Regions from separate parts of the Halomonas sp. PGE1 genome, predicted to be linked through region 2. Evidence: riboswitches for the same ligand, from Rfam matches in the RefSeq annotation. Region 2 holds a riboswitch; the other holds the start of a gene.
The links. Region 2 has a riboswitch for thiamine pyrophosphate ahead of tenA (thiaminase II). Riboswitches for the same ligand answer to the same signal wherever they lie in the genome.
Positions count from the first base shown of each region.

Region 1: another riboswitch for thiamine pyrophosphate. It lies ahead of HIR79_RS16560 (sodium:solute symporter family transporter); the one in region 2 lies ahead of tenA (thiaminase II).

Region 1 is NZ_CP053032.1:3,531,952-3,539,478, forward strand. Features, by position in the region: gene HIR79_RS16560 (sodium:solute symporter family transporter) at 1-1,077, opposite strand, end outside; TPP riboswitch at 1,067-1,177, opposite strand; gene HIR79_RS16565 (HNH endonuclease) at 1,273-2,028, opposite strand; gene HIR79_RS16570 (peroxidase-related enzyme) at 2,099-2,686, opposite strand; gene HIR79_RS16575 (sensor domain-containing diguanylate cyclase) at 2,797-4,644, opposite strand; gene HIR79_RS16580 (CoA-acylating methylmalonate-semialdehyde dehydrogenase) at 4,777-6,276, opposite strand; gene HIR79_RS16585 (LysR family transcriptional regulator) at 6,496-7,443, shown strand; gene HIR79_RS16590 (sensor domain-containing diguanylate cyclase) at 7,453-7,527, opposite strand, start outside.
Region 2 is NZ_CP053032.1:1,420,818-1,428,344, forward strand. Features, by position in the region: gene thiC (phosphomethylpyrimidine synthase ThiC) at 1-1,803, opposite strand, end outside; gene tenA (thiaminase II) at 1,880-2,548, opposite strand; TPP riboswitch at 2,635-2,770, opposite strand; gene HIR79_RS06715 (CDP-alcohol phosphatidyltransferase family protein) at 2,813-3,559, opposite strand; gene HIR79_RS06720 (zinc-dependent alcohol dehydrogenase) at 3,776-4,804, shown strand; gene HIR79_RS06725 (6-pyruvoyl trahydropterin synthase family protein) at 4,806-5,204, shown strand; gene HIR79_RS06730 (glycosyltransferase family 4 protein) at 5,237-6,358, shown strand; gene HIR79_RS06735 (class I SAM-dependent methyltransferase) at 6,355-7,278, shown strand; partial or broken gene HIR79_RS18785 (lysylphosphatidylglycerol synthase transmembrane domain-containing protein) at 7,281-7,527, shown strand, end outside.

The sequences.
Region 1 (7,527 bases), 1.8 Mb from region 2:
CAGCGCCACCCACACCACCGGCAGCATCAGCGCCACCGTGACCAGGCGCGCCGCCCGCACCGAGAGCCCGCGCCGGCCGGAGCTGGCCACCGCCATGGAGGCGATGGCGTTCTGCAGGGTATCGACGCTGGAGGCCACCAGGGTCACCGCCAGCACCAGGGCCGGCAGCGCCAGCCAGGCCGGCGCGGCGGAGAGCAGCGCGAAGAAGGGAATCGGCGGCTCGCCGAGCGGCAGCGCATGCATGGCCGCCACGATGCCGAGCCCGCCGATAGCCATCACCACCAGCAGGCTGCTGGCCCCGCCCAGCAGGGCCCCACGGGCCAGGGCGCGGTCATCCTCGGCGGCCCACACCCGCTGCCAGTAGCCCTGATGGAAGAGGTTGGCCGCGGTGACAGCGATCACCAGGGTGAGCGCCACCGAGAGCGCGCTGCTCGTGGGAATGGAGGGCATCACGGCTTCGGCCGGCATGGGCGGCAGCCACCACCAGGCCACGCCGCCCACCAGCACCAGCAGGGCCAGCAGCAGCCAGGCCTGCCAGCGGTCGGTGGCGAGGCTCGCCCGCAGCCCGCCCAGGGTGGTGTAGACCAGGGTGACCACCGCCACCCCGAGGATCACCAGCGCCGGCGGCACGTCGGAGAGCAGCGCGGCGATGGCGCCGATGGCGGTGAGCTCGGCGGCCAGGAAGATCGCCATGTAGGCCACCGAGACGAAGGAGACCCAGCGCCGCACCCCGGCGCCGTAGCAGGACTCCGCGAACTCGCCGATGCTGCGCCCCTGCGGCAGGTGGCGACGGATCGCCGGGCCGTAGAGCCCCAGCACGATAAAGGGCAGCGACGAGCCGATGGCGTAGCCGGCCAGCGCCACCGGCCCCACGAAGGCGCCGATCTCCGGCGGCGCGAAGAGGATCCAGGCCCCCATGCTGGAGGCCAGGAACGACAGGCCGATGGCCTGGGCGCCCTGGGAGTTGCGGGCGGTGACGTAGTCATCGAGCAGGCCATCGGCCCGGCGGGCCCGCAGGCCCAGGAAAGCAAAGCACAGAAGCGCCGCGCCGAGCACGGCAGACGTCAGGTAAGGCATGTCGCGCTTCCTCCGCCGGTATGAACCGGATCAGGTTCCAGGGTCGGCGCTTGGCCCTCTCAGCCCCCGCGGATGCGGCGGGACTCCCCTGGCGACAAGTGAATGAATTGTGTGGGCCCGCCGCTGTCGGCGACACGACGGGCCGGAGGCATCATAGCGAGGCCATGGGCCGGCGGCCAGGGGTCGCCGGGGGTATCAGCGTCGGAAGCACTCCCGGAAGTGCCAGGCGAGATAGTCTCGGTTCGGAAAGGCGCGAGGGCTCAGGATCAAGGGCTGGCCCTCGAGGTCATGGAGCTGCGCCTTGAGCCGGCCGTTGGGGGCCGCGCCGGTCAGCTCAGGAGAGATGCGAATGCGGTCCCGGTCGTCGATGGCCAGCAGTCCCTTATCGAAGGCGCGGTCATGGAGCGCGTTGAGGCAGAGCCCATTAGCGGGATCGAGGCGAGACTCTGGGCGCGCCTGCCAAGGCACGATATGGCTCGCAATCAGTAGATCCTCGTGACGAAGCCCGGTAATCACGCATCGCGTGTCGTAGCGCACCATCACGGCCTTGCGGAATAGCGACTGCCCAATACGCCGTCGCTGCAGGGCATAGGCCTCGCTGCCGGTGTAATCCTCATCTGCCTCGGCACTATCGCCACAGGGATCGAGCTCTACCCAGGCCGACTCACTCTCGGCGGCGACACTCTTCGGGTCGGCGATAAAGCGCTCCCACAGCAGGCGATCCTGGCGTGAGGCACCCGACAGCCCCTTTTTGCCCAGCGCCCGTACCTCTGGGTCGAGGCTCGCGTAGTTGGAGAGCTTCATGGCCACCGAGCTGGCAGAGCGGCCCATCTGCTCGGCCAGGTGAATGACCTCGGGCCGCTCGCGATGCAACTGACCGAAGCTCAGGCGGCAGTAGAGCGCCAGCGCCTGCAGTCGGTCTTGGTCGCTCCATGCCTTACGCTCTGCCACTGAACATGCCTCGCATCATTCCCCTTTTCATCTTCGAGCGTACCGGCAGCCCTTCTGGATGCCAACGACGTTACTTCTCCCTCGGCACCCGGCCCATCAGGTAGAACTCCTCGTTGGGCGGGGTGCCAGCGAGGGTGACCAGGCGGTTGGACATGCCGAAGAAGGCGGCGATGGCGCCGATGTCCCAGATGTCGTCCTGGGTGAAGCCGACCTCCAGCAGGCGGGTCTGCCACTCGTCGGTGAGCTCGCCGACCTCCAGGCCGCTGTGCATGGCGAAGTCGAGCATCACCCGGTGGCGCTCGCTGAGGCCAGCGACGCGTTGATTGATGGCGACCTGGTCGGCCAGCAGCGGGTCCTTGCTGTAGATGCGCACCAGAGCACCGTGGGCCACCACGCAGTAGAGGCACCGGTTGCGGGCGCTGGTGGCCACCACGATCATCTCCTTCTCCGCCTTGGTGAGGGTGTCGGCCTCCCTCTCCATCAGGGCGTCGTGGTAGGCGAAGAAGGCGCGGAACTCGGCCGGGCGGTGGGCCAGCATCAGGAAGACGTTGGGGATGAAGCCGGCCTTCTCCTGCACCGCCAGCATGGCGTCGCGGATGTCCTCGGGAAGGTCCTGGATCGACTCGGGGATGGGAAAGCGGCTGATGGGCGCGGTCATGATGGCTCCTGGCGTTGTGGTTGTTGTTGGAAACCTCCAGTTAACGTCAGCGTCAAGTGACTGTCCATGCGGACGATCGTCGCAAGCGCCACGAGCGCCACGAGCGCCGCTCACGTCTCGCCGAGGATGGCCCGGGTCACCACCCGGTTGCGATTGCGGTCCTTGGCCTGGTACATCGCCTCGTCGGCCTCCCGGTAGAGCCGTTCGGCATCCGGCACCCTCTGGAAGTCATTGCAGCAGACCAGCCCGAAGGAGGCGGTGACCACTCCGCCCTCTGCCTGCACGTGGGGAATGGCGAGGTCCTCCAACGACTGACGGAAGGCCTCCATGACATGCCGGCCCTGGTCCAGAGTATCGACCTCCAGCAGCAGGCCGAACTCCTCGCCGCCCAGGCGGAACAGACGGTCGCCAGCGCGGCGGAAATGTTGCTGCAGCAGCGCGGAGACACGCCTGAGCACCTCGTCACCGGCCTGATGGCCGTAGGTGTCGTTGTAGGCCTTGAAGGCATCGATATCCATCACGGCGAAGAGCAGCGCCCGGCCGCTGCGGCGACGCTGCAGGAGCTCCGCATCAACGAGCTCATGGAACTGGCGGCGGTTGAGCAGCCCGGTCAAGGGGTCGGTGCGGGCCATGGCGGCGAGCCGCTGGTTGGCGGCTTCGAGCTCACGGGTGCGCTCATCCACCTCGGCCTCCAGCCGCTGGTTGTGCGAGCGCTGCAGCTCATGGGTGGCCCGCTCGGCGGCGAGCTTCTCGTTCTTGAGCAGGTTGATCTTGTAGGCCAGCCCGAAGGCCAGCAGCAGGAACTCGATGCCCGAGCCCGCCTGCACGGCGTACTCGGTGAAGACGTTATAGGGCAGCACCCCGGCCACGCGCAGGAAGTAGAGCGCGATCCCCACCAGCAGCACACACCAGGCCACAAGGAAGATCTGTGCCAGGCGGTCGCCCAGCCAGCTGCGCCACACGGCCACGGAGAGCATCAACAGGGAGAGCAGGATGGCGGCGGGGATCATGACGCGGAACACCGGAGCGTAGTGCCCCTGCAGCGCCGGCAGCGCACTCGCCAGGCACAGGCCCGCCACCCCGTGCAGCCCCCATGACAGTCGCGGCGCGTGCCGGCGCAGGTTGAGGTAGCTGCTGCTGAAACTGGCCAGGGTGACGGCGAAGAGCCCGATGGTCAGCGGCAGCATCTGGTTGTTGAAGGTCGGCCAGTTCGGCCACCAGTACTGGTAGGCAAAGCCCCGCGCCGCGAACATCAGCACGAAGAAGGTGCCGAGGTAGACCACATAATGCAGCAGGCTGCGCTCCCGGATAGCCAGGAACAGCAGCAGATTGAAGATCATCAGCGCCAGCAGAGCGCCGAAGTAGAGGCTGAAGGCCATCAGTTCGCGCTGGGCCTTCTGCAGGAAACTGGCGTCGCTCAGCAGGTAGAGCGGCGTGGCATCGAAGAGGCCATCGTGGGTATCCAACCGCAGGATCACGCGGCGCGTCTCGCCGGGCGGCAGCACGATGGGCAGCACGAAGGTGCGGTGGGCCACCGGGCGCGTGTCGAAGGCACGCCGGTTGCCGGTCTGCCATTCGGCGACCACCTCCCCCGCCTCGTCGACCACCCAGGCGTCCAGATAGTCATGCAGCGGCATGGCCAGCTCCAGCAGGCGTCTCAACGGCGCCTCGCTGGCGTTGACGAGCTCCACCTGCAGCCACCAGGCAGAGTCGGAGAAGCTGAAGTTGAGGGTCTCCTGCTCTGAGGACCGCCAGGGCAGGTCGTCATCCCGGGAGAGCAGGTCGTCGATGGTGAACTCGCGATCGACATCCTCCAGCAGCTGCACCTGCGGGCCCAGGTTGAGCCCATCGAAAGGGTCGGCAACATCGAGCGCGGCCCGGGCCGGCGAGGCCAGCAGGCAGGCAAGCAGCAGCCAGGCGGCCAGGGCCGACGGCAGGCGGGGAAATGGGCGAGTCACGAGAGCTCCGGTATCGTATCCGTACGATGCCTGCACTCTAGCAGTTCTGCCTGACCATCCGGTCGAAGGCCATCAACGCACAGGGCCCCGCCTCTCTCGAGGCGGGGCCCTGTCGTTACCGAGCGGAGGTGATCAGCTCAGCGAGATGGTGCTGTTGATGCCGCTGGAGACGTTCTCCGGCTCGTACCAGCGGGCGGTGACGGTCTTGGTCTGGGTCCAGAAGGCGATCGCCTGCTTGCCGTTGGGGCCCAGGTCGCCCAGCTTGGAGGCCCGGGAGCCGGTGAAGCTGAAGTAGGCGACCGGCACCGGGATCGGCACGTTGATGCCGATCTGGCCCACGTCGATGTCGGTCTCGAAGCGGCGCGCCACCCAGCCGGAGTTGGTGAAGATGGAGGTGCCGTTGCCGTTGGGGTTGGCGTTGATGAACTCGATCGCCTCGTCCAGGGTGTCGACGGTCACCACGCAAAGCACCGGGCCGAAGATCTCCTCGCGGTAGATGCTCATCTCCGGGGTCACGTCGGCGAACAGGGTCGGGCCGACGAAGTTGCCGTTCGGGTAGCCCTCGACCTGGTAGCCGCGGCCGTCCACCAGCAGCTTCGCGCCCTCCTTCTCGCCGGCAGTGATCAGCCGCTCGACGCGCTCCTTGGCCTGGGGAGAGACCAGCGGGCCGAGGTCGGCGTCGGTCTGGGTGCCGGGGCCCACCTTCATGCTGCGGGTGCCCTCGACGATATCCTCCAGCCACTCGCGGGCCTCGCCCACCAGCACCACCACGGAGTTGGCCATGCAGCGCTGGCCGGCGGCGCCATAGGCGGAGCCGAGCAGGTTGTTGATGGCCTGGCTGCGGTTGGCATCGGGCATGATCACGCAGTGGTTCTTGGCGCCCATCATCGACTGCATGCGCTTGCCGGCAGCGGCGGCGCGGTTGTAGAGCAGCGAGCCCACGTGGGTGGAGCCGATGAAGGAGAGCGCCTTGATGTCGGCATGGTCGGCGATCTGGTTGGCGACGTCCGGGCCGCCGTGGACCACGTTGAGTACGCCGGCCGGGATGCCTGCCTCGTGGGCCAGCTCGACCAGGCGCATGGTGGAGCTCGGGTCCTGCTCGGAGGGCTTGAGCACGAAGGTGTTACCGGTGGCGATGGCCAGCGGGAACATGAAGCAGGGCAGCATGATCGGGAAGTTGAAGGCAGTGATGCCGGCGCCCACGCCCAGCGGCTGGTGCATGGTGTAGACGTCCACCTCGCTTGCCGCGTTCTCGGCCAGCTCGCCCAGCTGCAGGCTGGTGATCGAGCAGGCGTGCTCCACCACCTCCAGGCCGCGGCCCACTTCGCCCACGGCGTCGGGCAGGGTCTTGCCGTGCTCCTCGGTGATCAGCGCGGCCAGCTCGTCGGTGTGCTCGCGGATCAGCGCCTGCAGCTTGAGCATGATGCGCATGCGCTTGCCCAGGGGCACCTTGCGCCAGGTCTTGAAGGCCTCCTTGGCGCTGGCCACGGCGCGCTCCACCTCCTCCGCGGTGCAGAACGGCACCCGGGCGACCACCTCCTGGGTGGCCGGGTTGACCACGTCGCGCCACTCCTGGCTCTGGGACTGGACGGGCTGGCCGTCGATGATCATGGGGATTTCGCGGACTGACATGGGGCGTGCTCCTCTCTGTGCTGTCGCTGCCCGGGGGATCGGCTTGTTGTTGACGTTGCCGTGGATCACCCTGGCATTAGACTTTGTGTGTATAAAAACACGGAAGGTGATAGAAACGAGTCTATCCAGAGGTCGGATGGTGTGACAACGGGCACTCGGGCACATTGTTTGTGCATTCATGCACAAGCAAACCCGACTCCCATCTTCGGCGAGGCCCCCATGCTCGACTGGCAGGATATCCAGATCTTTCTCGAGGTGGCCCGCAGCCAGCGGCTCACCGATGCCGCCCGCCGCCTGGGGCTCGACCACTCTACCCTGTCGCGGCGCACCCGGCGCTTCGAGCAGAAGCTCAACACCCAGCTCTTCGAGCGCAGCACCCACGGCTACCACCTCACCGAGGCGGGCCAGCAGCTGCTCGCCCACGCCGAGGAGATGGCCCGCCACGCCTTCGAGGCCGGCGAGAGCCTCACCGACAAGAACCACCAGATCAGCGGCCAGATCCGCCTGGGGGTGACCGAGGGCTTCGGCACCTGGGTGATCGCTCCGCTGCTCTCGGCCTTCTGCAGCCGCCACCCCGGGGTGACCCTGGACCTGCTCGCCCTGCCCCGGGTGGTCAACCTGAGCCGCCACGAGGCGGATCTCGCCATCACCGTGGAGCGCCCGGTGAGCCCGGGGCTGGTGATCTCGCGGCTGTGCGACTATCGCCTGCGGCTCTACGGCAGCGAGGGGTACCTCGAGCGCCACGGCGCGCCCGGGCGCCTCGCCGAGCTGGGGGAGCACCGGCTGGTCGGTTACGTGGACGATCTGATCTTCAGCGAGCAGCTCAGCTATCTGGAGCCGCTGCTCGACCCCGCGGTGGTCGGCCATCCCGGGCCGCACTTCGCCATGCGCAGCACCAGCGTGACCACCCAGCACGCCGCCTGCCTGCACGGGGCGGGCCTGGCCGTGCTGCCCTGCTTCATGGCGGAAAGCAGCGGGCCACTGGTCAGGGTGCTGGCAGACGAGGTGGCGATCGACCGCCAGTTCTGGATCACCGCCCGCCAGGAGCAGCGCCGCCTGGCCCGGGTACGCCTGCTGTGGGACTTCCTGCGCGAGGCGTTGGAGGCCAACCGCGACTTCCTGATGGGCGAGGCCCGCGAGCTCGAGATACCGACCGCCGTGGGCTGAGGCCGCAGATCAGGCCTCCTCGGCGTGCACCACTACACCGTTGCGCCCCTGGCGCTTGGAGGCGTAGCTGGCGGCGTCGGCGCG
Region 2 (7,527 bases):
CCGAGCATAGTCTCGCACCTCCTGGCTGATCTTCATGGAGCAGAACTTCGGCCCGCACATGGAGCAGAAGTGGGCCACCTTGGCGGAGTCCTTGGGCAGGGTCTCGTCGTGGTACTCCCGGGCGGTGTCCGGGTCCAGCCCGAGGTTGAACTGGTCCTCCCAGCGGAACTCGAAGCGCGCCTTGGAGAGGGCGTTGTCGCGGCGCTGGGCGGCCGGGTGGCCCTTGGCGAGGTCCGCCGCATGGGCGGCGATCTTGTAGGTGATGATGCCGGTCTTGACGTCGTCCTTGTTGGGCAGGCCGAGGTGCTCCTTGGGCGTGACGTAGCAGAGCATGGCGCAGCCGAACCAGCCGATCATGGCCGCGCCGATACCGGAGGTGATGTGGTCGTAGCCCGGGGCGATGTCGGTGACCAGCGGGCCCAGGGTGTAGAAGGGCGCCTCGTCGCAGTACTCGAGCTGCTTGTCCATGTTCTCCTTCACGAGATGCATGGGCACGTGGCCGGGGCCTTCGATCATCACCTGGACGTCGTGCTTCCAGGCGATCCTGGTCAGCTCGCCCAGGGTCTTGAGCTCGGCCATCTGCGCCTCGTCGTTGGCGTCGGCCACCGAGCCGGGGCGCAGGCCGTCGCCCAGGGAGAAGGCCACGTCGTAACGCTTGCAGATCTCGCAGATCTCCTCGAAGTGCTCGTAGAGGAAGCTCTCACGGTGATGGTAGAGGCACCACTTGGCCATGATCGAGCCGCCCCGGGAGACGATGCCGGTGACCCGCTTGGCGGTGAGCGGCACGTAGCGCAGCAGCACGCCGGCGTGGATGGTGAAGTAGTCCACCCCCTGCTCGGCCTGCTCGATCAGGGTGTCGCGGAATACCTCCCAGGTGAGGTTCTCGGCCACGCCGTTGACCTTCTCCAGCGCCTGATAGATCGGCACGGTGCCGATGGGCACCGGCGAGTTGCGCAGGATCCACTCGCGGGTCTCATGGATGTTCTGCCCGGTTGAGAGGTCCATGATGGTGTCCGCGCCCCAGCGGATGCCCCAGGTCATCTTGTCTACCTCCTCCTCGATGGAGGAGGTCACCGCGGAGTTGCCGAGGTTGCCGTTGATCTTCACCAGGAAGTTGCGGCCGATGATCATCGGCTCCGATTCCGGATGGTTGATGTTGCAGGGAATGATCGCCCGGCCGGCAGCGACTTCTGCGCGCACGAACTCCGGGGTGATCTCCTCGGGCAGCCGGGCGCCGAAGCCCTGGCCCGGGTGCTGGTGGCCCAGGATGCGCTCCACCTCTTCGGTGCCTGAGTACTTCGCAGAGAGCGCCTGCCGCCTCTGGTTTTCCCGGATGGCGATGAACTCCATCTCCGGGGTAATGATGCCCTGGCGGGCGTAGTGCAGCTGGGTAACGTTCTTCCCTTCCTTCGCGCGCCGCGGCGTGCGGGTCAGGTCGAAGCGCAGCTGGGCGAGCGTCGGGTCGTTGGCGCGGCGCTTACCGTACTCGCTGGTGGGGCCGTCGAGCTGTTCCGTATCGCCGCGTGCCTCGATCCAGGCGCGGCGCAGCTCGGGCAGGCCGCGGCGCAGGTCGATCTCGGCATTCGGATCGGTATACGGGCCGGAAGTGTCGTAGACCAGCAGCGGCGGATTCTCCTCGTCGGCGCCGGAGGTCTTTGTCGGCGAGAGCGAGATCTCGCGGAAGGGCACGCGGATATCGGGGCGTGAGCCTTCCACATAGACCTTGCGCGAGCCGGGCAGGGGCTGGATGGCGGCCTCGTCGACCTTGGCGGTTTCGGCGAGGAAGTGGGCGGTCTTGCTCATGGCGTGAATCCTTGTCGTGGCTGTTGTTGTCGGGGGGAGTGGCCTTGGGTGTCAGGGGTGTGGTGGGGCGGCGGCGCTAGAGGGCGCGGTCCAGCCCCATCTGCCAGAAATCGATCTCGAGCCGGGTGGCGTCGCGGAACACCTGGGTGAGCTCGGCGAAGCGCGCCGGGGTGACGTCGGTCAGGCGGGCGTCGAGCCAGGCCTCCTCGGCGCGGCGGGCGGCCTGGAACTCCTCGCTCTCGTACATGGCGATCCAGGCGTCATAGGGGTTGGCATCGCCGCGGACCGTTTCGGCGCGGGCGTTGATCCAGTCGGCGATCTCGCCGTAGCCCACCAGGCAGGGGGCCAGGGCCACGTGCAGGTCGAGCAGGTCGCCGCGGTTGCCGGTATCCAGCACGTAGCGGGTATAGGCCATGGTGGCGCGGGCCTCGGGCAGCTCGGCCAGGGACGCTTCGGAGATGCCCCACTCGCGGCAGTAGCCCACGTGCAGCCCCAGCTCCAGGTCGACGATGGCCTTGAGCCCCTCATGGGCCTGACGCAGGTCGTCCAGGGTGCGGCTCTTGTAGGCGGCCAGGGCGTAGGCCCGGGCAAAGTGGATCAGAAACAGGTAGTCCTGCTTCAGGTAGTGGCGAAAGGCGCCCTCCTCGAGGGTGCCCTCGGCGAGACCGCGCACGAAGTCGTGTTCGATATAGGCGCGCCAGTCGTCCTGGCAGGCGGCGGTGAGGTCGCTGAAGCGGTAGCCCATCTTGCCTCCGATTGTCGGGTGACGATCCGGAGTGCGGGCGAGGGAGGGAGTGGGGCCTGGGGGGCGCGCTACACGGGGGTAGCCGGGGGAGGCCGCCGCTTGATTCCTACGCCGGTACTAACCGGATCAGGTTCAACGGGCCCCGCCGTGACGACCGCGCCGGTGTGGCGCACTGTCGTATAGCGATCTCAGCCGGTTCCACCGGCACCCCGTCAAGCGAAGGCCCACTCTAGCAGGCCCGGGGGCATTTGCCAGCCCCGAGGCTTATCGATGGTGGTAGAGCCAGCGCACGTCCACGGCGAAGGAGAGGGTGAGCCCCGCCAGGGCGGTGGCGGCCAGCCAGGTGGCGATCAGGCCGGGCGTGGCCGGCAGCAGAGCCAGCATCAGCGCCGCCACCTGCCACACGCAGACCGCCTTGCGGCGCAGGCTGTCCGGCAGCTCGCCGGCGAGCCAGGGCCAGCGCCAGCTCGCCGCCACGAAGGCGTAGCGCATGGCGCCAATGGCCAGCACCCAGGGGCCGACGCGCTCCAGCAGCAGCAGCGCCAGGCAGAGCATCAGGATGAAGAAGGCGTCGAGCTCCATGTCGAAGCGGGCCCCCACGGCGCTGGCGCTGCCGGTGCGTCGAGCCACCCAGCCATCCACGCCGTCCAGGGCCAGGGCGACCAGCGCCAGGGCGAAGAGCCACTCTCCGTGGGTGGCCAGCAGGGCCGGGTCGGCCAGGGTGCCGGCCAGCAGGGCCACCAGCACGCCTCGCGCCAGGGTGACCCGGTTGGCCGCGCCCAGCCCGCCCTGGCGCATGGGGCGGCGGCGCAGGGCGCGCCACAGCAGGGCCGCCATCCCCAGGTAGGTGGCGATGGCCAGCGGCGCTACCCATGACCCCACCAGCCCCAGCGAGGCCAGAAGCCCGAGCAGGGTGAGACCGCCCAGCGCCAGCTCCATGGCCAGGCGCCAAGGCCGCGTCGCCTCGGCGGGCCCTTGCGCAGGCGGGTGGGATGAGAGAGGAGAGGGCATCCGGGCTCCCTGATGGTTGTCGATCGCCGCTGTCGATGGCCGTTGTCGACGGCCATGGTGGCGAGGCATAGCCGCTATGCTGAACGCGATGGGCTCATGACCACCACACTAGCAGTCGGCACCGCCCTGGGCCGCCGGCAGCGATAAAATTGTTCATTTGCATGTTACTGTACCATTATTGTAGAAGTATTCGCCCGCCTCACCGCTGGAGCCGCCATGTCCGTCGACACCGCCACCGCCTTCTGGACCCTGGCCCCGGGTCACGGTGAACTGCGCGCGGAGCCGTTGCCCGCCGCCGGCGAGGGGGAGGTCCGGGTGAGGGCGCTGTTCGGCGGCATCAGCCGCGGCACCGAGGCGCTGGTCTTTCAGGGGCGGGTGCCCGAGAGCGAGCGGCAGCGCATGCGCGCCCCCTTCCAGGTCGGCGACTTCCCCTGGCCGGTGAAGTACGGCTATGTCAGCGTCGGGGTGGTCGAGGCAGGCCCCGCGGCGCTGCTGGGCCGGGAGGTGTTCTGCCTGCATCCCCACCAGGACCGCTACGTGGTGCCGGCCGCCGCCGTCACGCCGCTGCCGGCGGGTCTGCCCGCCGCCCGGGCGGTGCTCGCCGCCAACATGGAGACCGCGCTCAACGGCTGCTGGGACGCCGAGCCGCGCCTGGGCGACCGCATCGCGGTGATCGGTGCCGGCGTGGTGGGCGCCCTGGTGGCCTGGCTCTGCGCGGCGATTCCCGGCACCCGGGTATGTCTGGTGGACGTCTCGCCGGGGCGGGCCGAGCTCGCCCGCGCCCTGGGCGTCGATTTCTGCCTGGCCGGCGAGGCGCCGGGGGACAACGACCTGGTGATCCACGCCAGCGGCAACCCCGAGGGGCTGCGCCAGGCGCTGGCGCTGGCCGGCGATGAGGCGCGGGTGGTGGAGATGAGCTGGTACGGCGATCGCGAGGCGAGCCTGCCGCTGGGGGAGGCCTTCCATTCCCGGCGGCTCAAGCTGATCGGCAGCCAGGTGGGCCGCCTGCCCGCCGAGCGCATGCCGCGCTGGGGCCACGCCCGGCGCCTGGCGCTGGCGCTCGAGCTGCTGCGCGACCCTCGCCTCGACGCCCTGATCAGCGGCGAGAGCGATTTCTCCGAGCTGCCCGCCCTGATGCCTCGCCTGGCCGCCGGGGCCGGCGAGGTGCTCTGCCACCGGCTGCGCTATGCCTCGCCCGACCGATTCGACGCCGACGGATCCGAATCCGACCGACTGGAGCCCTGACATGTACCGACTCACCGTTCGCGACCACGTGATGATCGCCCACAGCTTTCGCGGCGAGGTCTTCGGGCCCGCCCAGCGGACCCACGGCGCCACCTACGTGGTGGACGTCACCTTCCAGCGCCGCGAGCTCGACGACCATGACCTGGTGGTGGACATCGGCCTGGCCAGCGAGGCGCTCAAGGCGGTGCTCGCCGAGTTCAACTTCCAGAACCTCGATGAACTGACGGAGTTCCAGGGCCGCAACACCACCACCGAGTTCATGGCCCGGGTGATCTTCGAGCGCCTGGCCACGGCGATCCAGCTGGGGCGGCTGGGGGAGGGCGCCGGCGGGCTCGAGGCGATGACCGTGACCCTCCACGAATCCCATATCGCCTGGGCCAGCTTCGAGGGCCCCCTGTGATGGCGAGCGCCACTCTGGCCCGGCCCGTGACGATGCCCGTCACGATGATCGTGGCCGGCGATCCCGGCCAGCTCACCGGTGGCTATCTCTATGACGCCCGCATCGCCGAAGCGCTCAGGGCCCGGGGCTGCCGCGTCGAGGTGGTGGGGCTCGAGGGGCGCTTTCCCGTGCCGGACGACCTGGCCCGGCGCAGCATGACCCGGGCGCTCGCGGCGCTGCCCGACGGTGCCCGGGTGGTCATCGACGGCCTCGCCATGGGCGGGCTTCCCGAGGTGATCGCCCGCCATGCGGATCGCCTGGCGATCATCGCCCTGGTCCACCATCCGCTGGCCGACGAGACCGGCCTGGACGAGGCGACCCGCCGCTCGCTGCTCGACAGCGAGACCCGCGCCCTGGCCCTGGCGCGTCGGGTGATCGTTACCAGCCGCTTCACCGCCCGGGGCCTTGGGCGTTTTGGCGTGGCGCCCGAGCGGCTCCGCGTGGTCGAGCCTGGCGTCGAGCCGGTGCCGCTGGCGGCCAGCGCCCTGGACCTCGAATCCCCCGGCCCCCGGCGCCTGCTCTGCGTGGCGACCCTGGTCCCGCGCAAGGGCCACGATGTCCTGCTCAAGGCGCTGGCCGGCCTCGGGGAACGCGACTGGACCCTGACGGCCATCGGCAGCGCCGAGCGCGATTCCGCTCATGCCGCCCGGCTTTACGAGGCCACTCGCCGATACGGCCTCGAGGGGCGCATCGACTGGGCCGGGGAGCGCAGCACCGCCGAGCTGGCCGCCGCCTACCACCGGGCGGAGCTCTTCGTGCTGCCCTCGCGCTACGAGGGCTACGGCATGGTGGTCACCGAGGCGCTCTCCCGCGGCCTGTCGGTGCTCACCACCACCGGCGGTGCCCTGGTCGACACCCTGCCACCGGGGGCCGGCCTGGCCGTGCCTCCGGATGATGCCGACGCCCTGGGTGCGGCCCTGGCCGCCTGGCTCGATGACGCCGCGCTGCGTTGCCGGCTGCGCCGCGGCGCCCGGGAGGCCCGCGGCCACCTGGGCGACTGGCAGCAGGCCGGCGACCGCTTCCTGGCGGCCCTGGAGGACGCTGCGGCTCCCACTCCCGCACCCACCCCCGACCCAACCGACGCCGGCCAGGCGCCCGAGGAGAGCCCGCCATGACGCTACCCGCCCCCGCCCGGTCCGACGCCGAGGCCACCCGCCCAGGCGAGCGCTTCAGCGCCGACTGGCTCTCCCGCCGCGAGGCGCTCGACGCCCGCTCGCGCAGCCGCTGCCTGACGGGCCTGGCCGCCGACTGGCTCGCCGGCCGGCCCGGAGCACACGACGGCGCGCATGGCATCCTCGATCTGGGATGCGGCAGCGGCAGCAACCTGCGCTTCCTCGCGCCGCGGCTGCCGGGGCCCCAGCGCTGGCGCCTGGTGGACCACGACCCGTCGCTGCTGGCGCTGGCCCGACGTCATGGCGCCACCCTGCGCGACCCCACCGGTGGCCGGCTGACCGTCGAGGCCAGCTGCCGCGACCTGGCGCCGGTGGAGGATGGCCTGCTCGAGGGCGGCGACCTGGTGGTGGCCTCGGCGCTCTTCGACTTGGTATCGCGCCCCTGGACCGAGGCGCTGGTGGCGGCCGCGGCCGTGCGCGGCCAGGCGCTGCTCTTCACGCTGAGCGTGGATGGCGACTGGGCCTTCCTGGATGCCGCTGGAGAGCGAATCGAGGATGAGGAGGACATAGCGGTACGGGCGCTCTTCCAGGCCCACCAGCGCCGCGACAAGGGGCTTGGCCCGGCGTTGGGCGGCGACGCCCCCGGCGTGCTGGCGGCGGCCATGACCGCGGCCGGCTACCGGGTGGAGAGCGCGGCCACCCCCTGGCACCTGGCCGCTGGGGAGGAGGCGCAGTGGCCCCTGGCCGAGCCGCTGGTACGGGGCTGGCATGACGCCGCCCTGGCCCAGGCCCCGGAAGAGCAGGCGCGTCTCGCTCGCTGGTGCGAGCGGCGGCTGGCCGGCCTCGCCGCCGGCGAGCTGGGGCTGGTCGTGGGGCATCGCGACCTGCTGGCGCTGCCGCCGCTGTCGGCCAGGGGCGCCTGAGCATGGCCCTTGCCCAACGAGCAGCCCGGCGAGCGCGACAACCCGCACGCCAGGGCCTGCTGCGCCCGCTGGTGGGGGTGGTACTGCTGGTCGGTCTCGTCGGGTGGCTGCAGCCGGGGGCGATCCTCGCCGAGGTGCAGCGGCTCTCGCCGGGCTGGGCCCTGCTGGCCCTGGCGCTGACCCTGCCGCCCCTCTTGCTGAGCGCCTGGCGCTGGCGGCTCACGGCTCGCCTGCTGGGGCTCTCGCTGG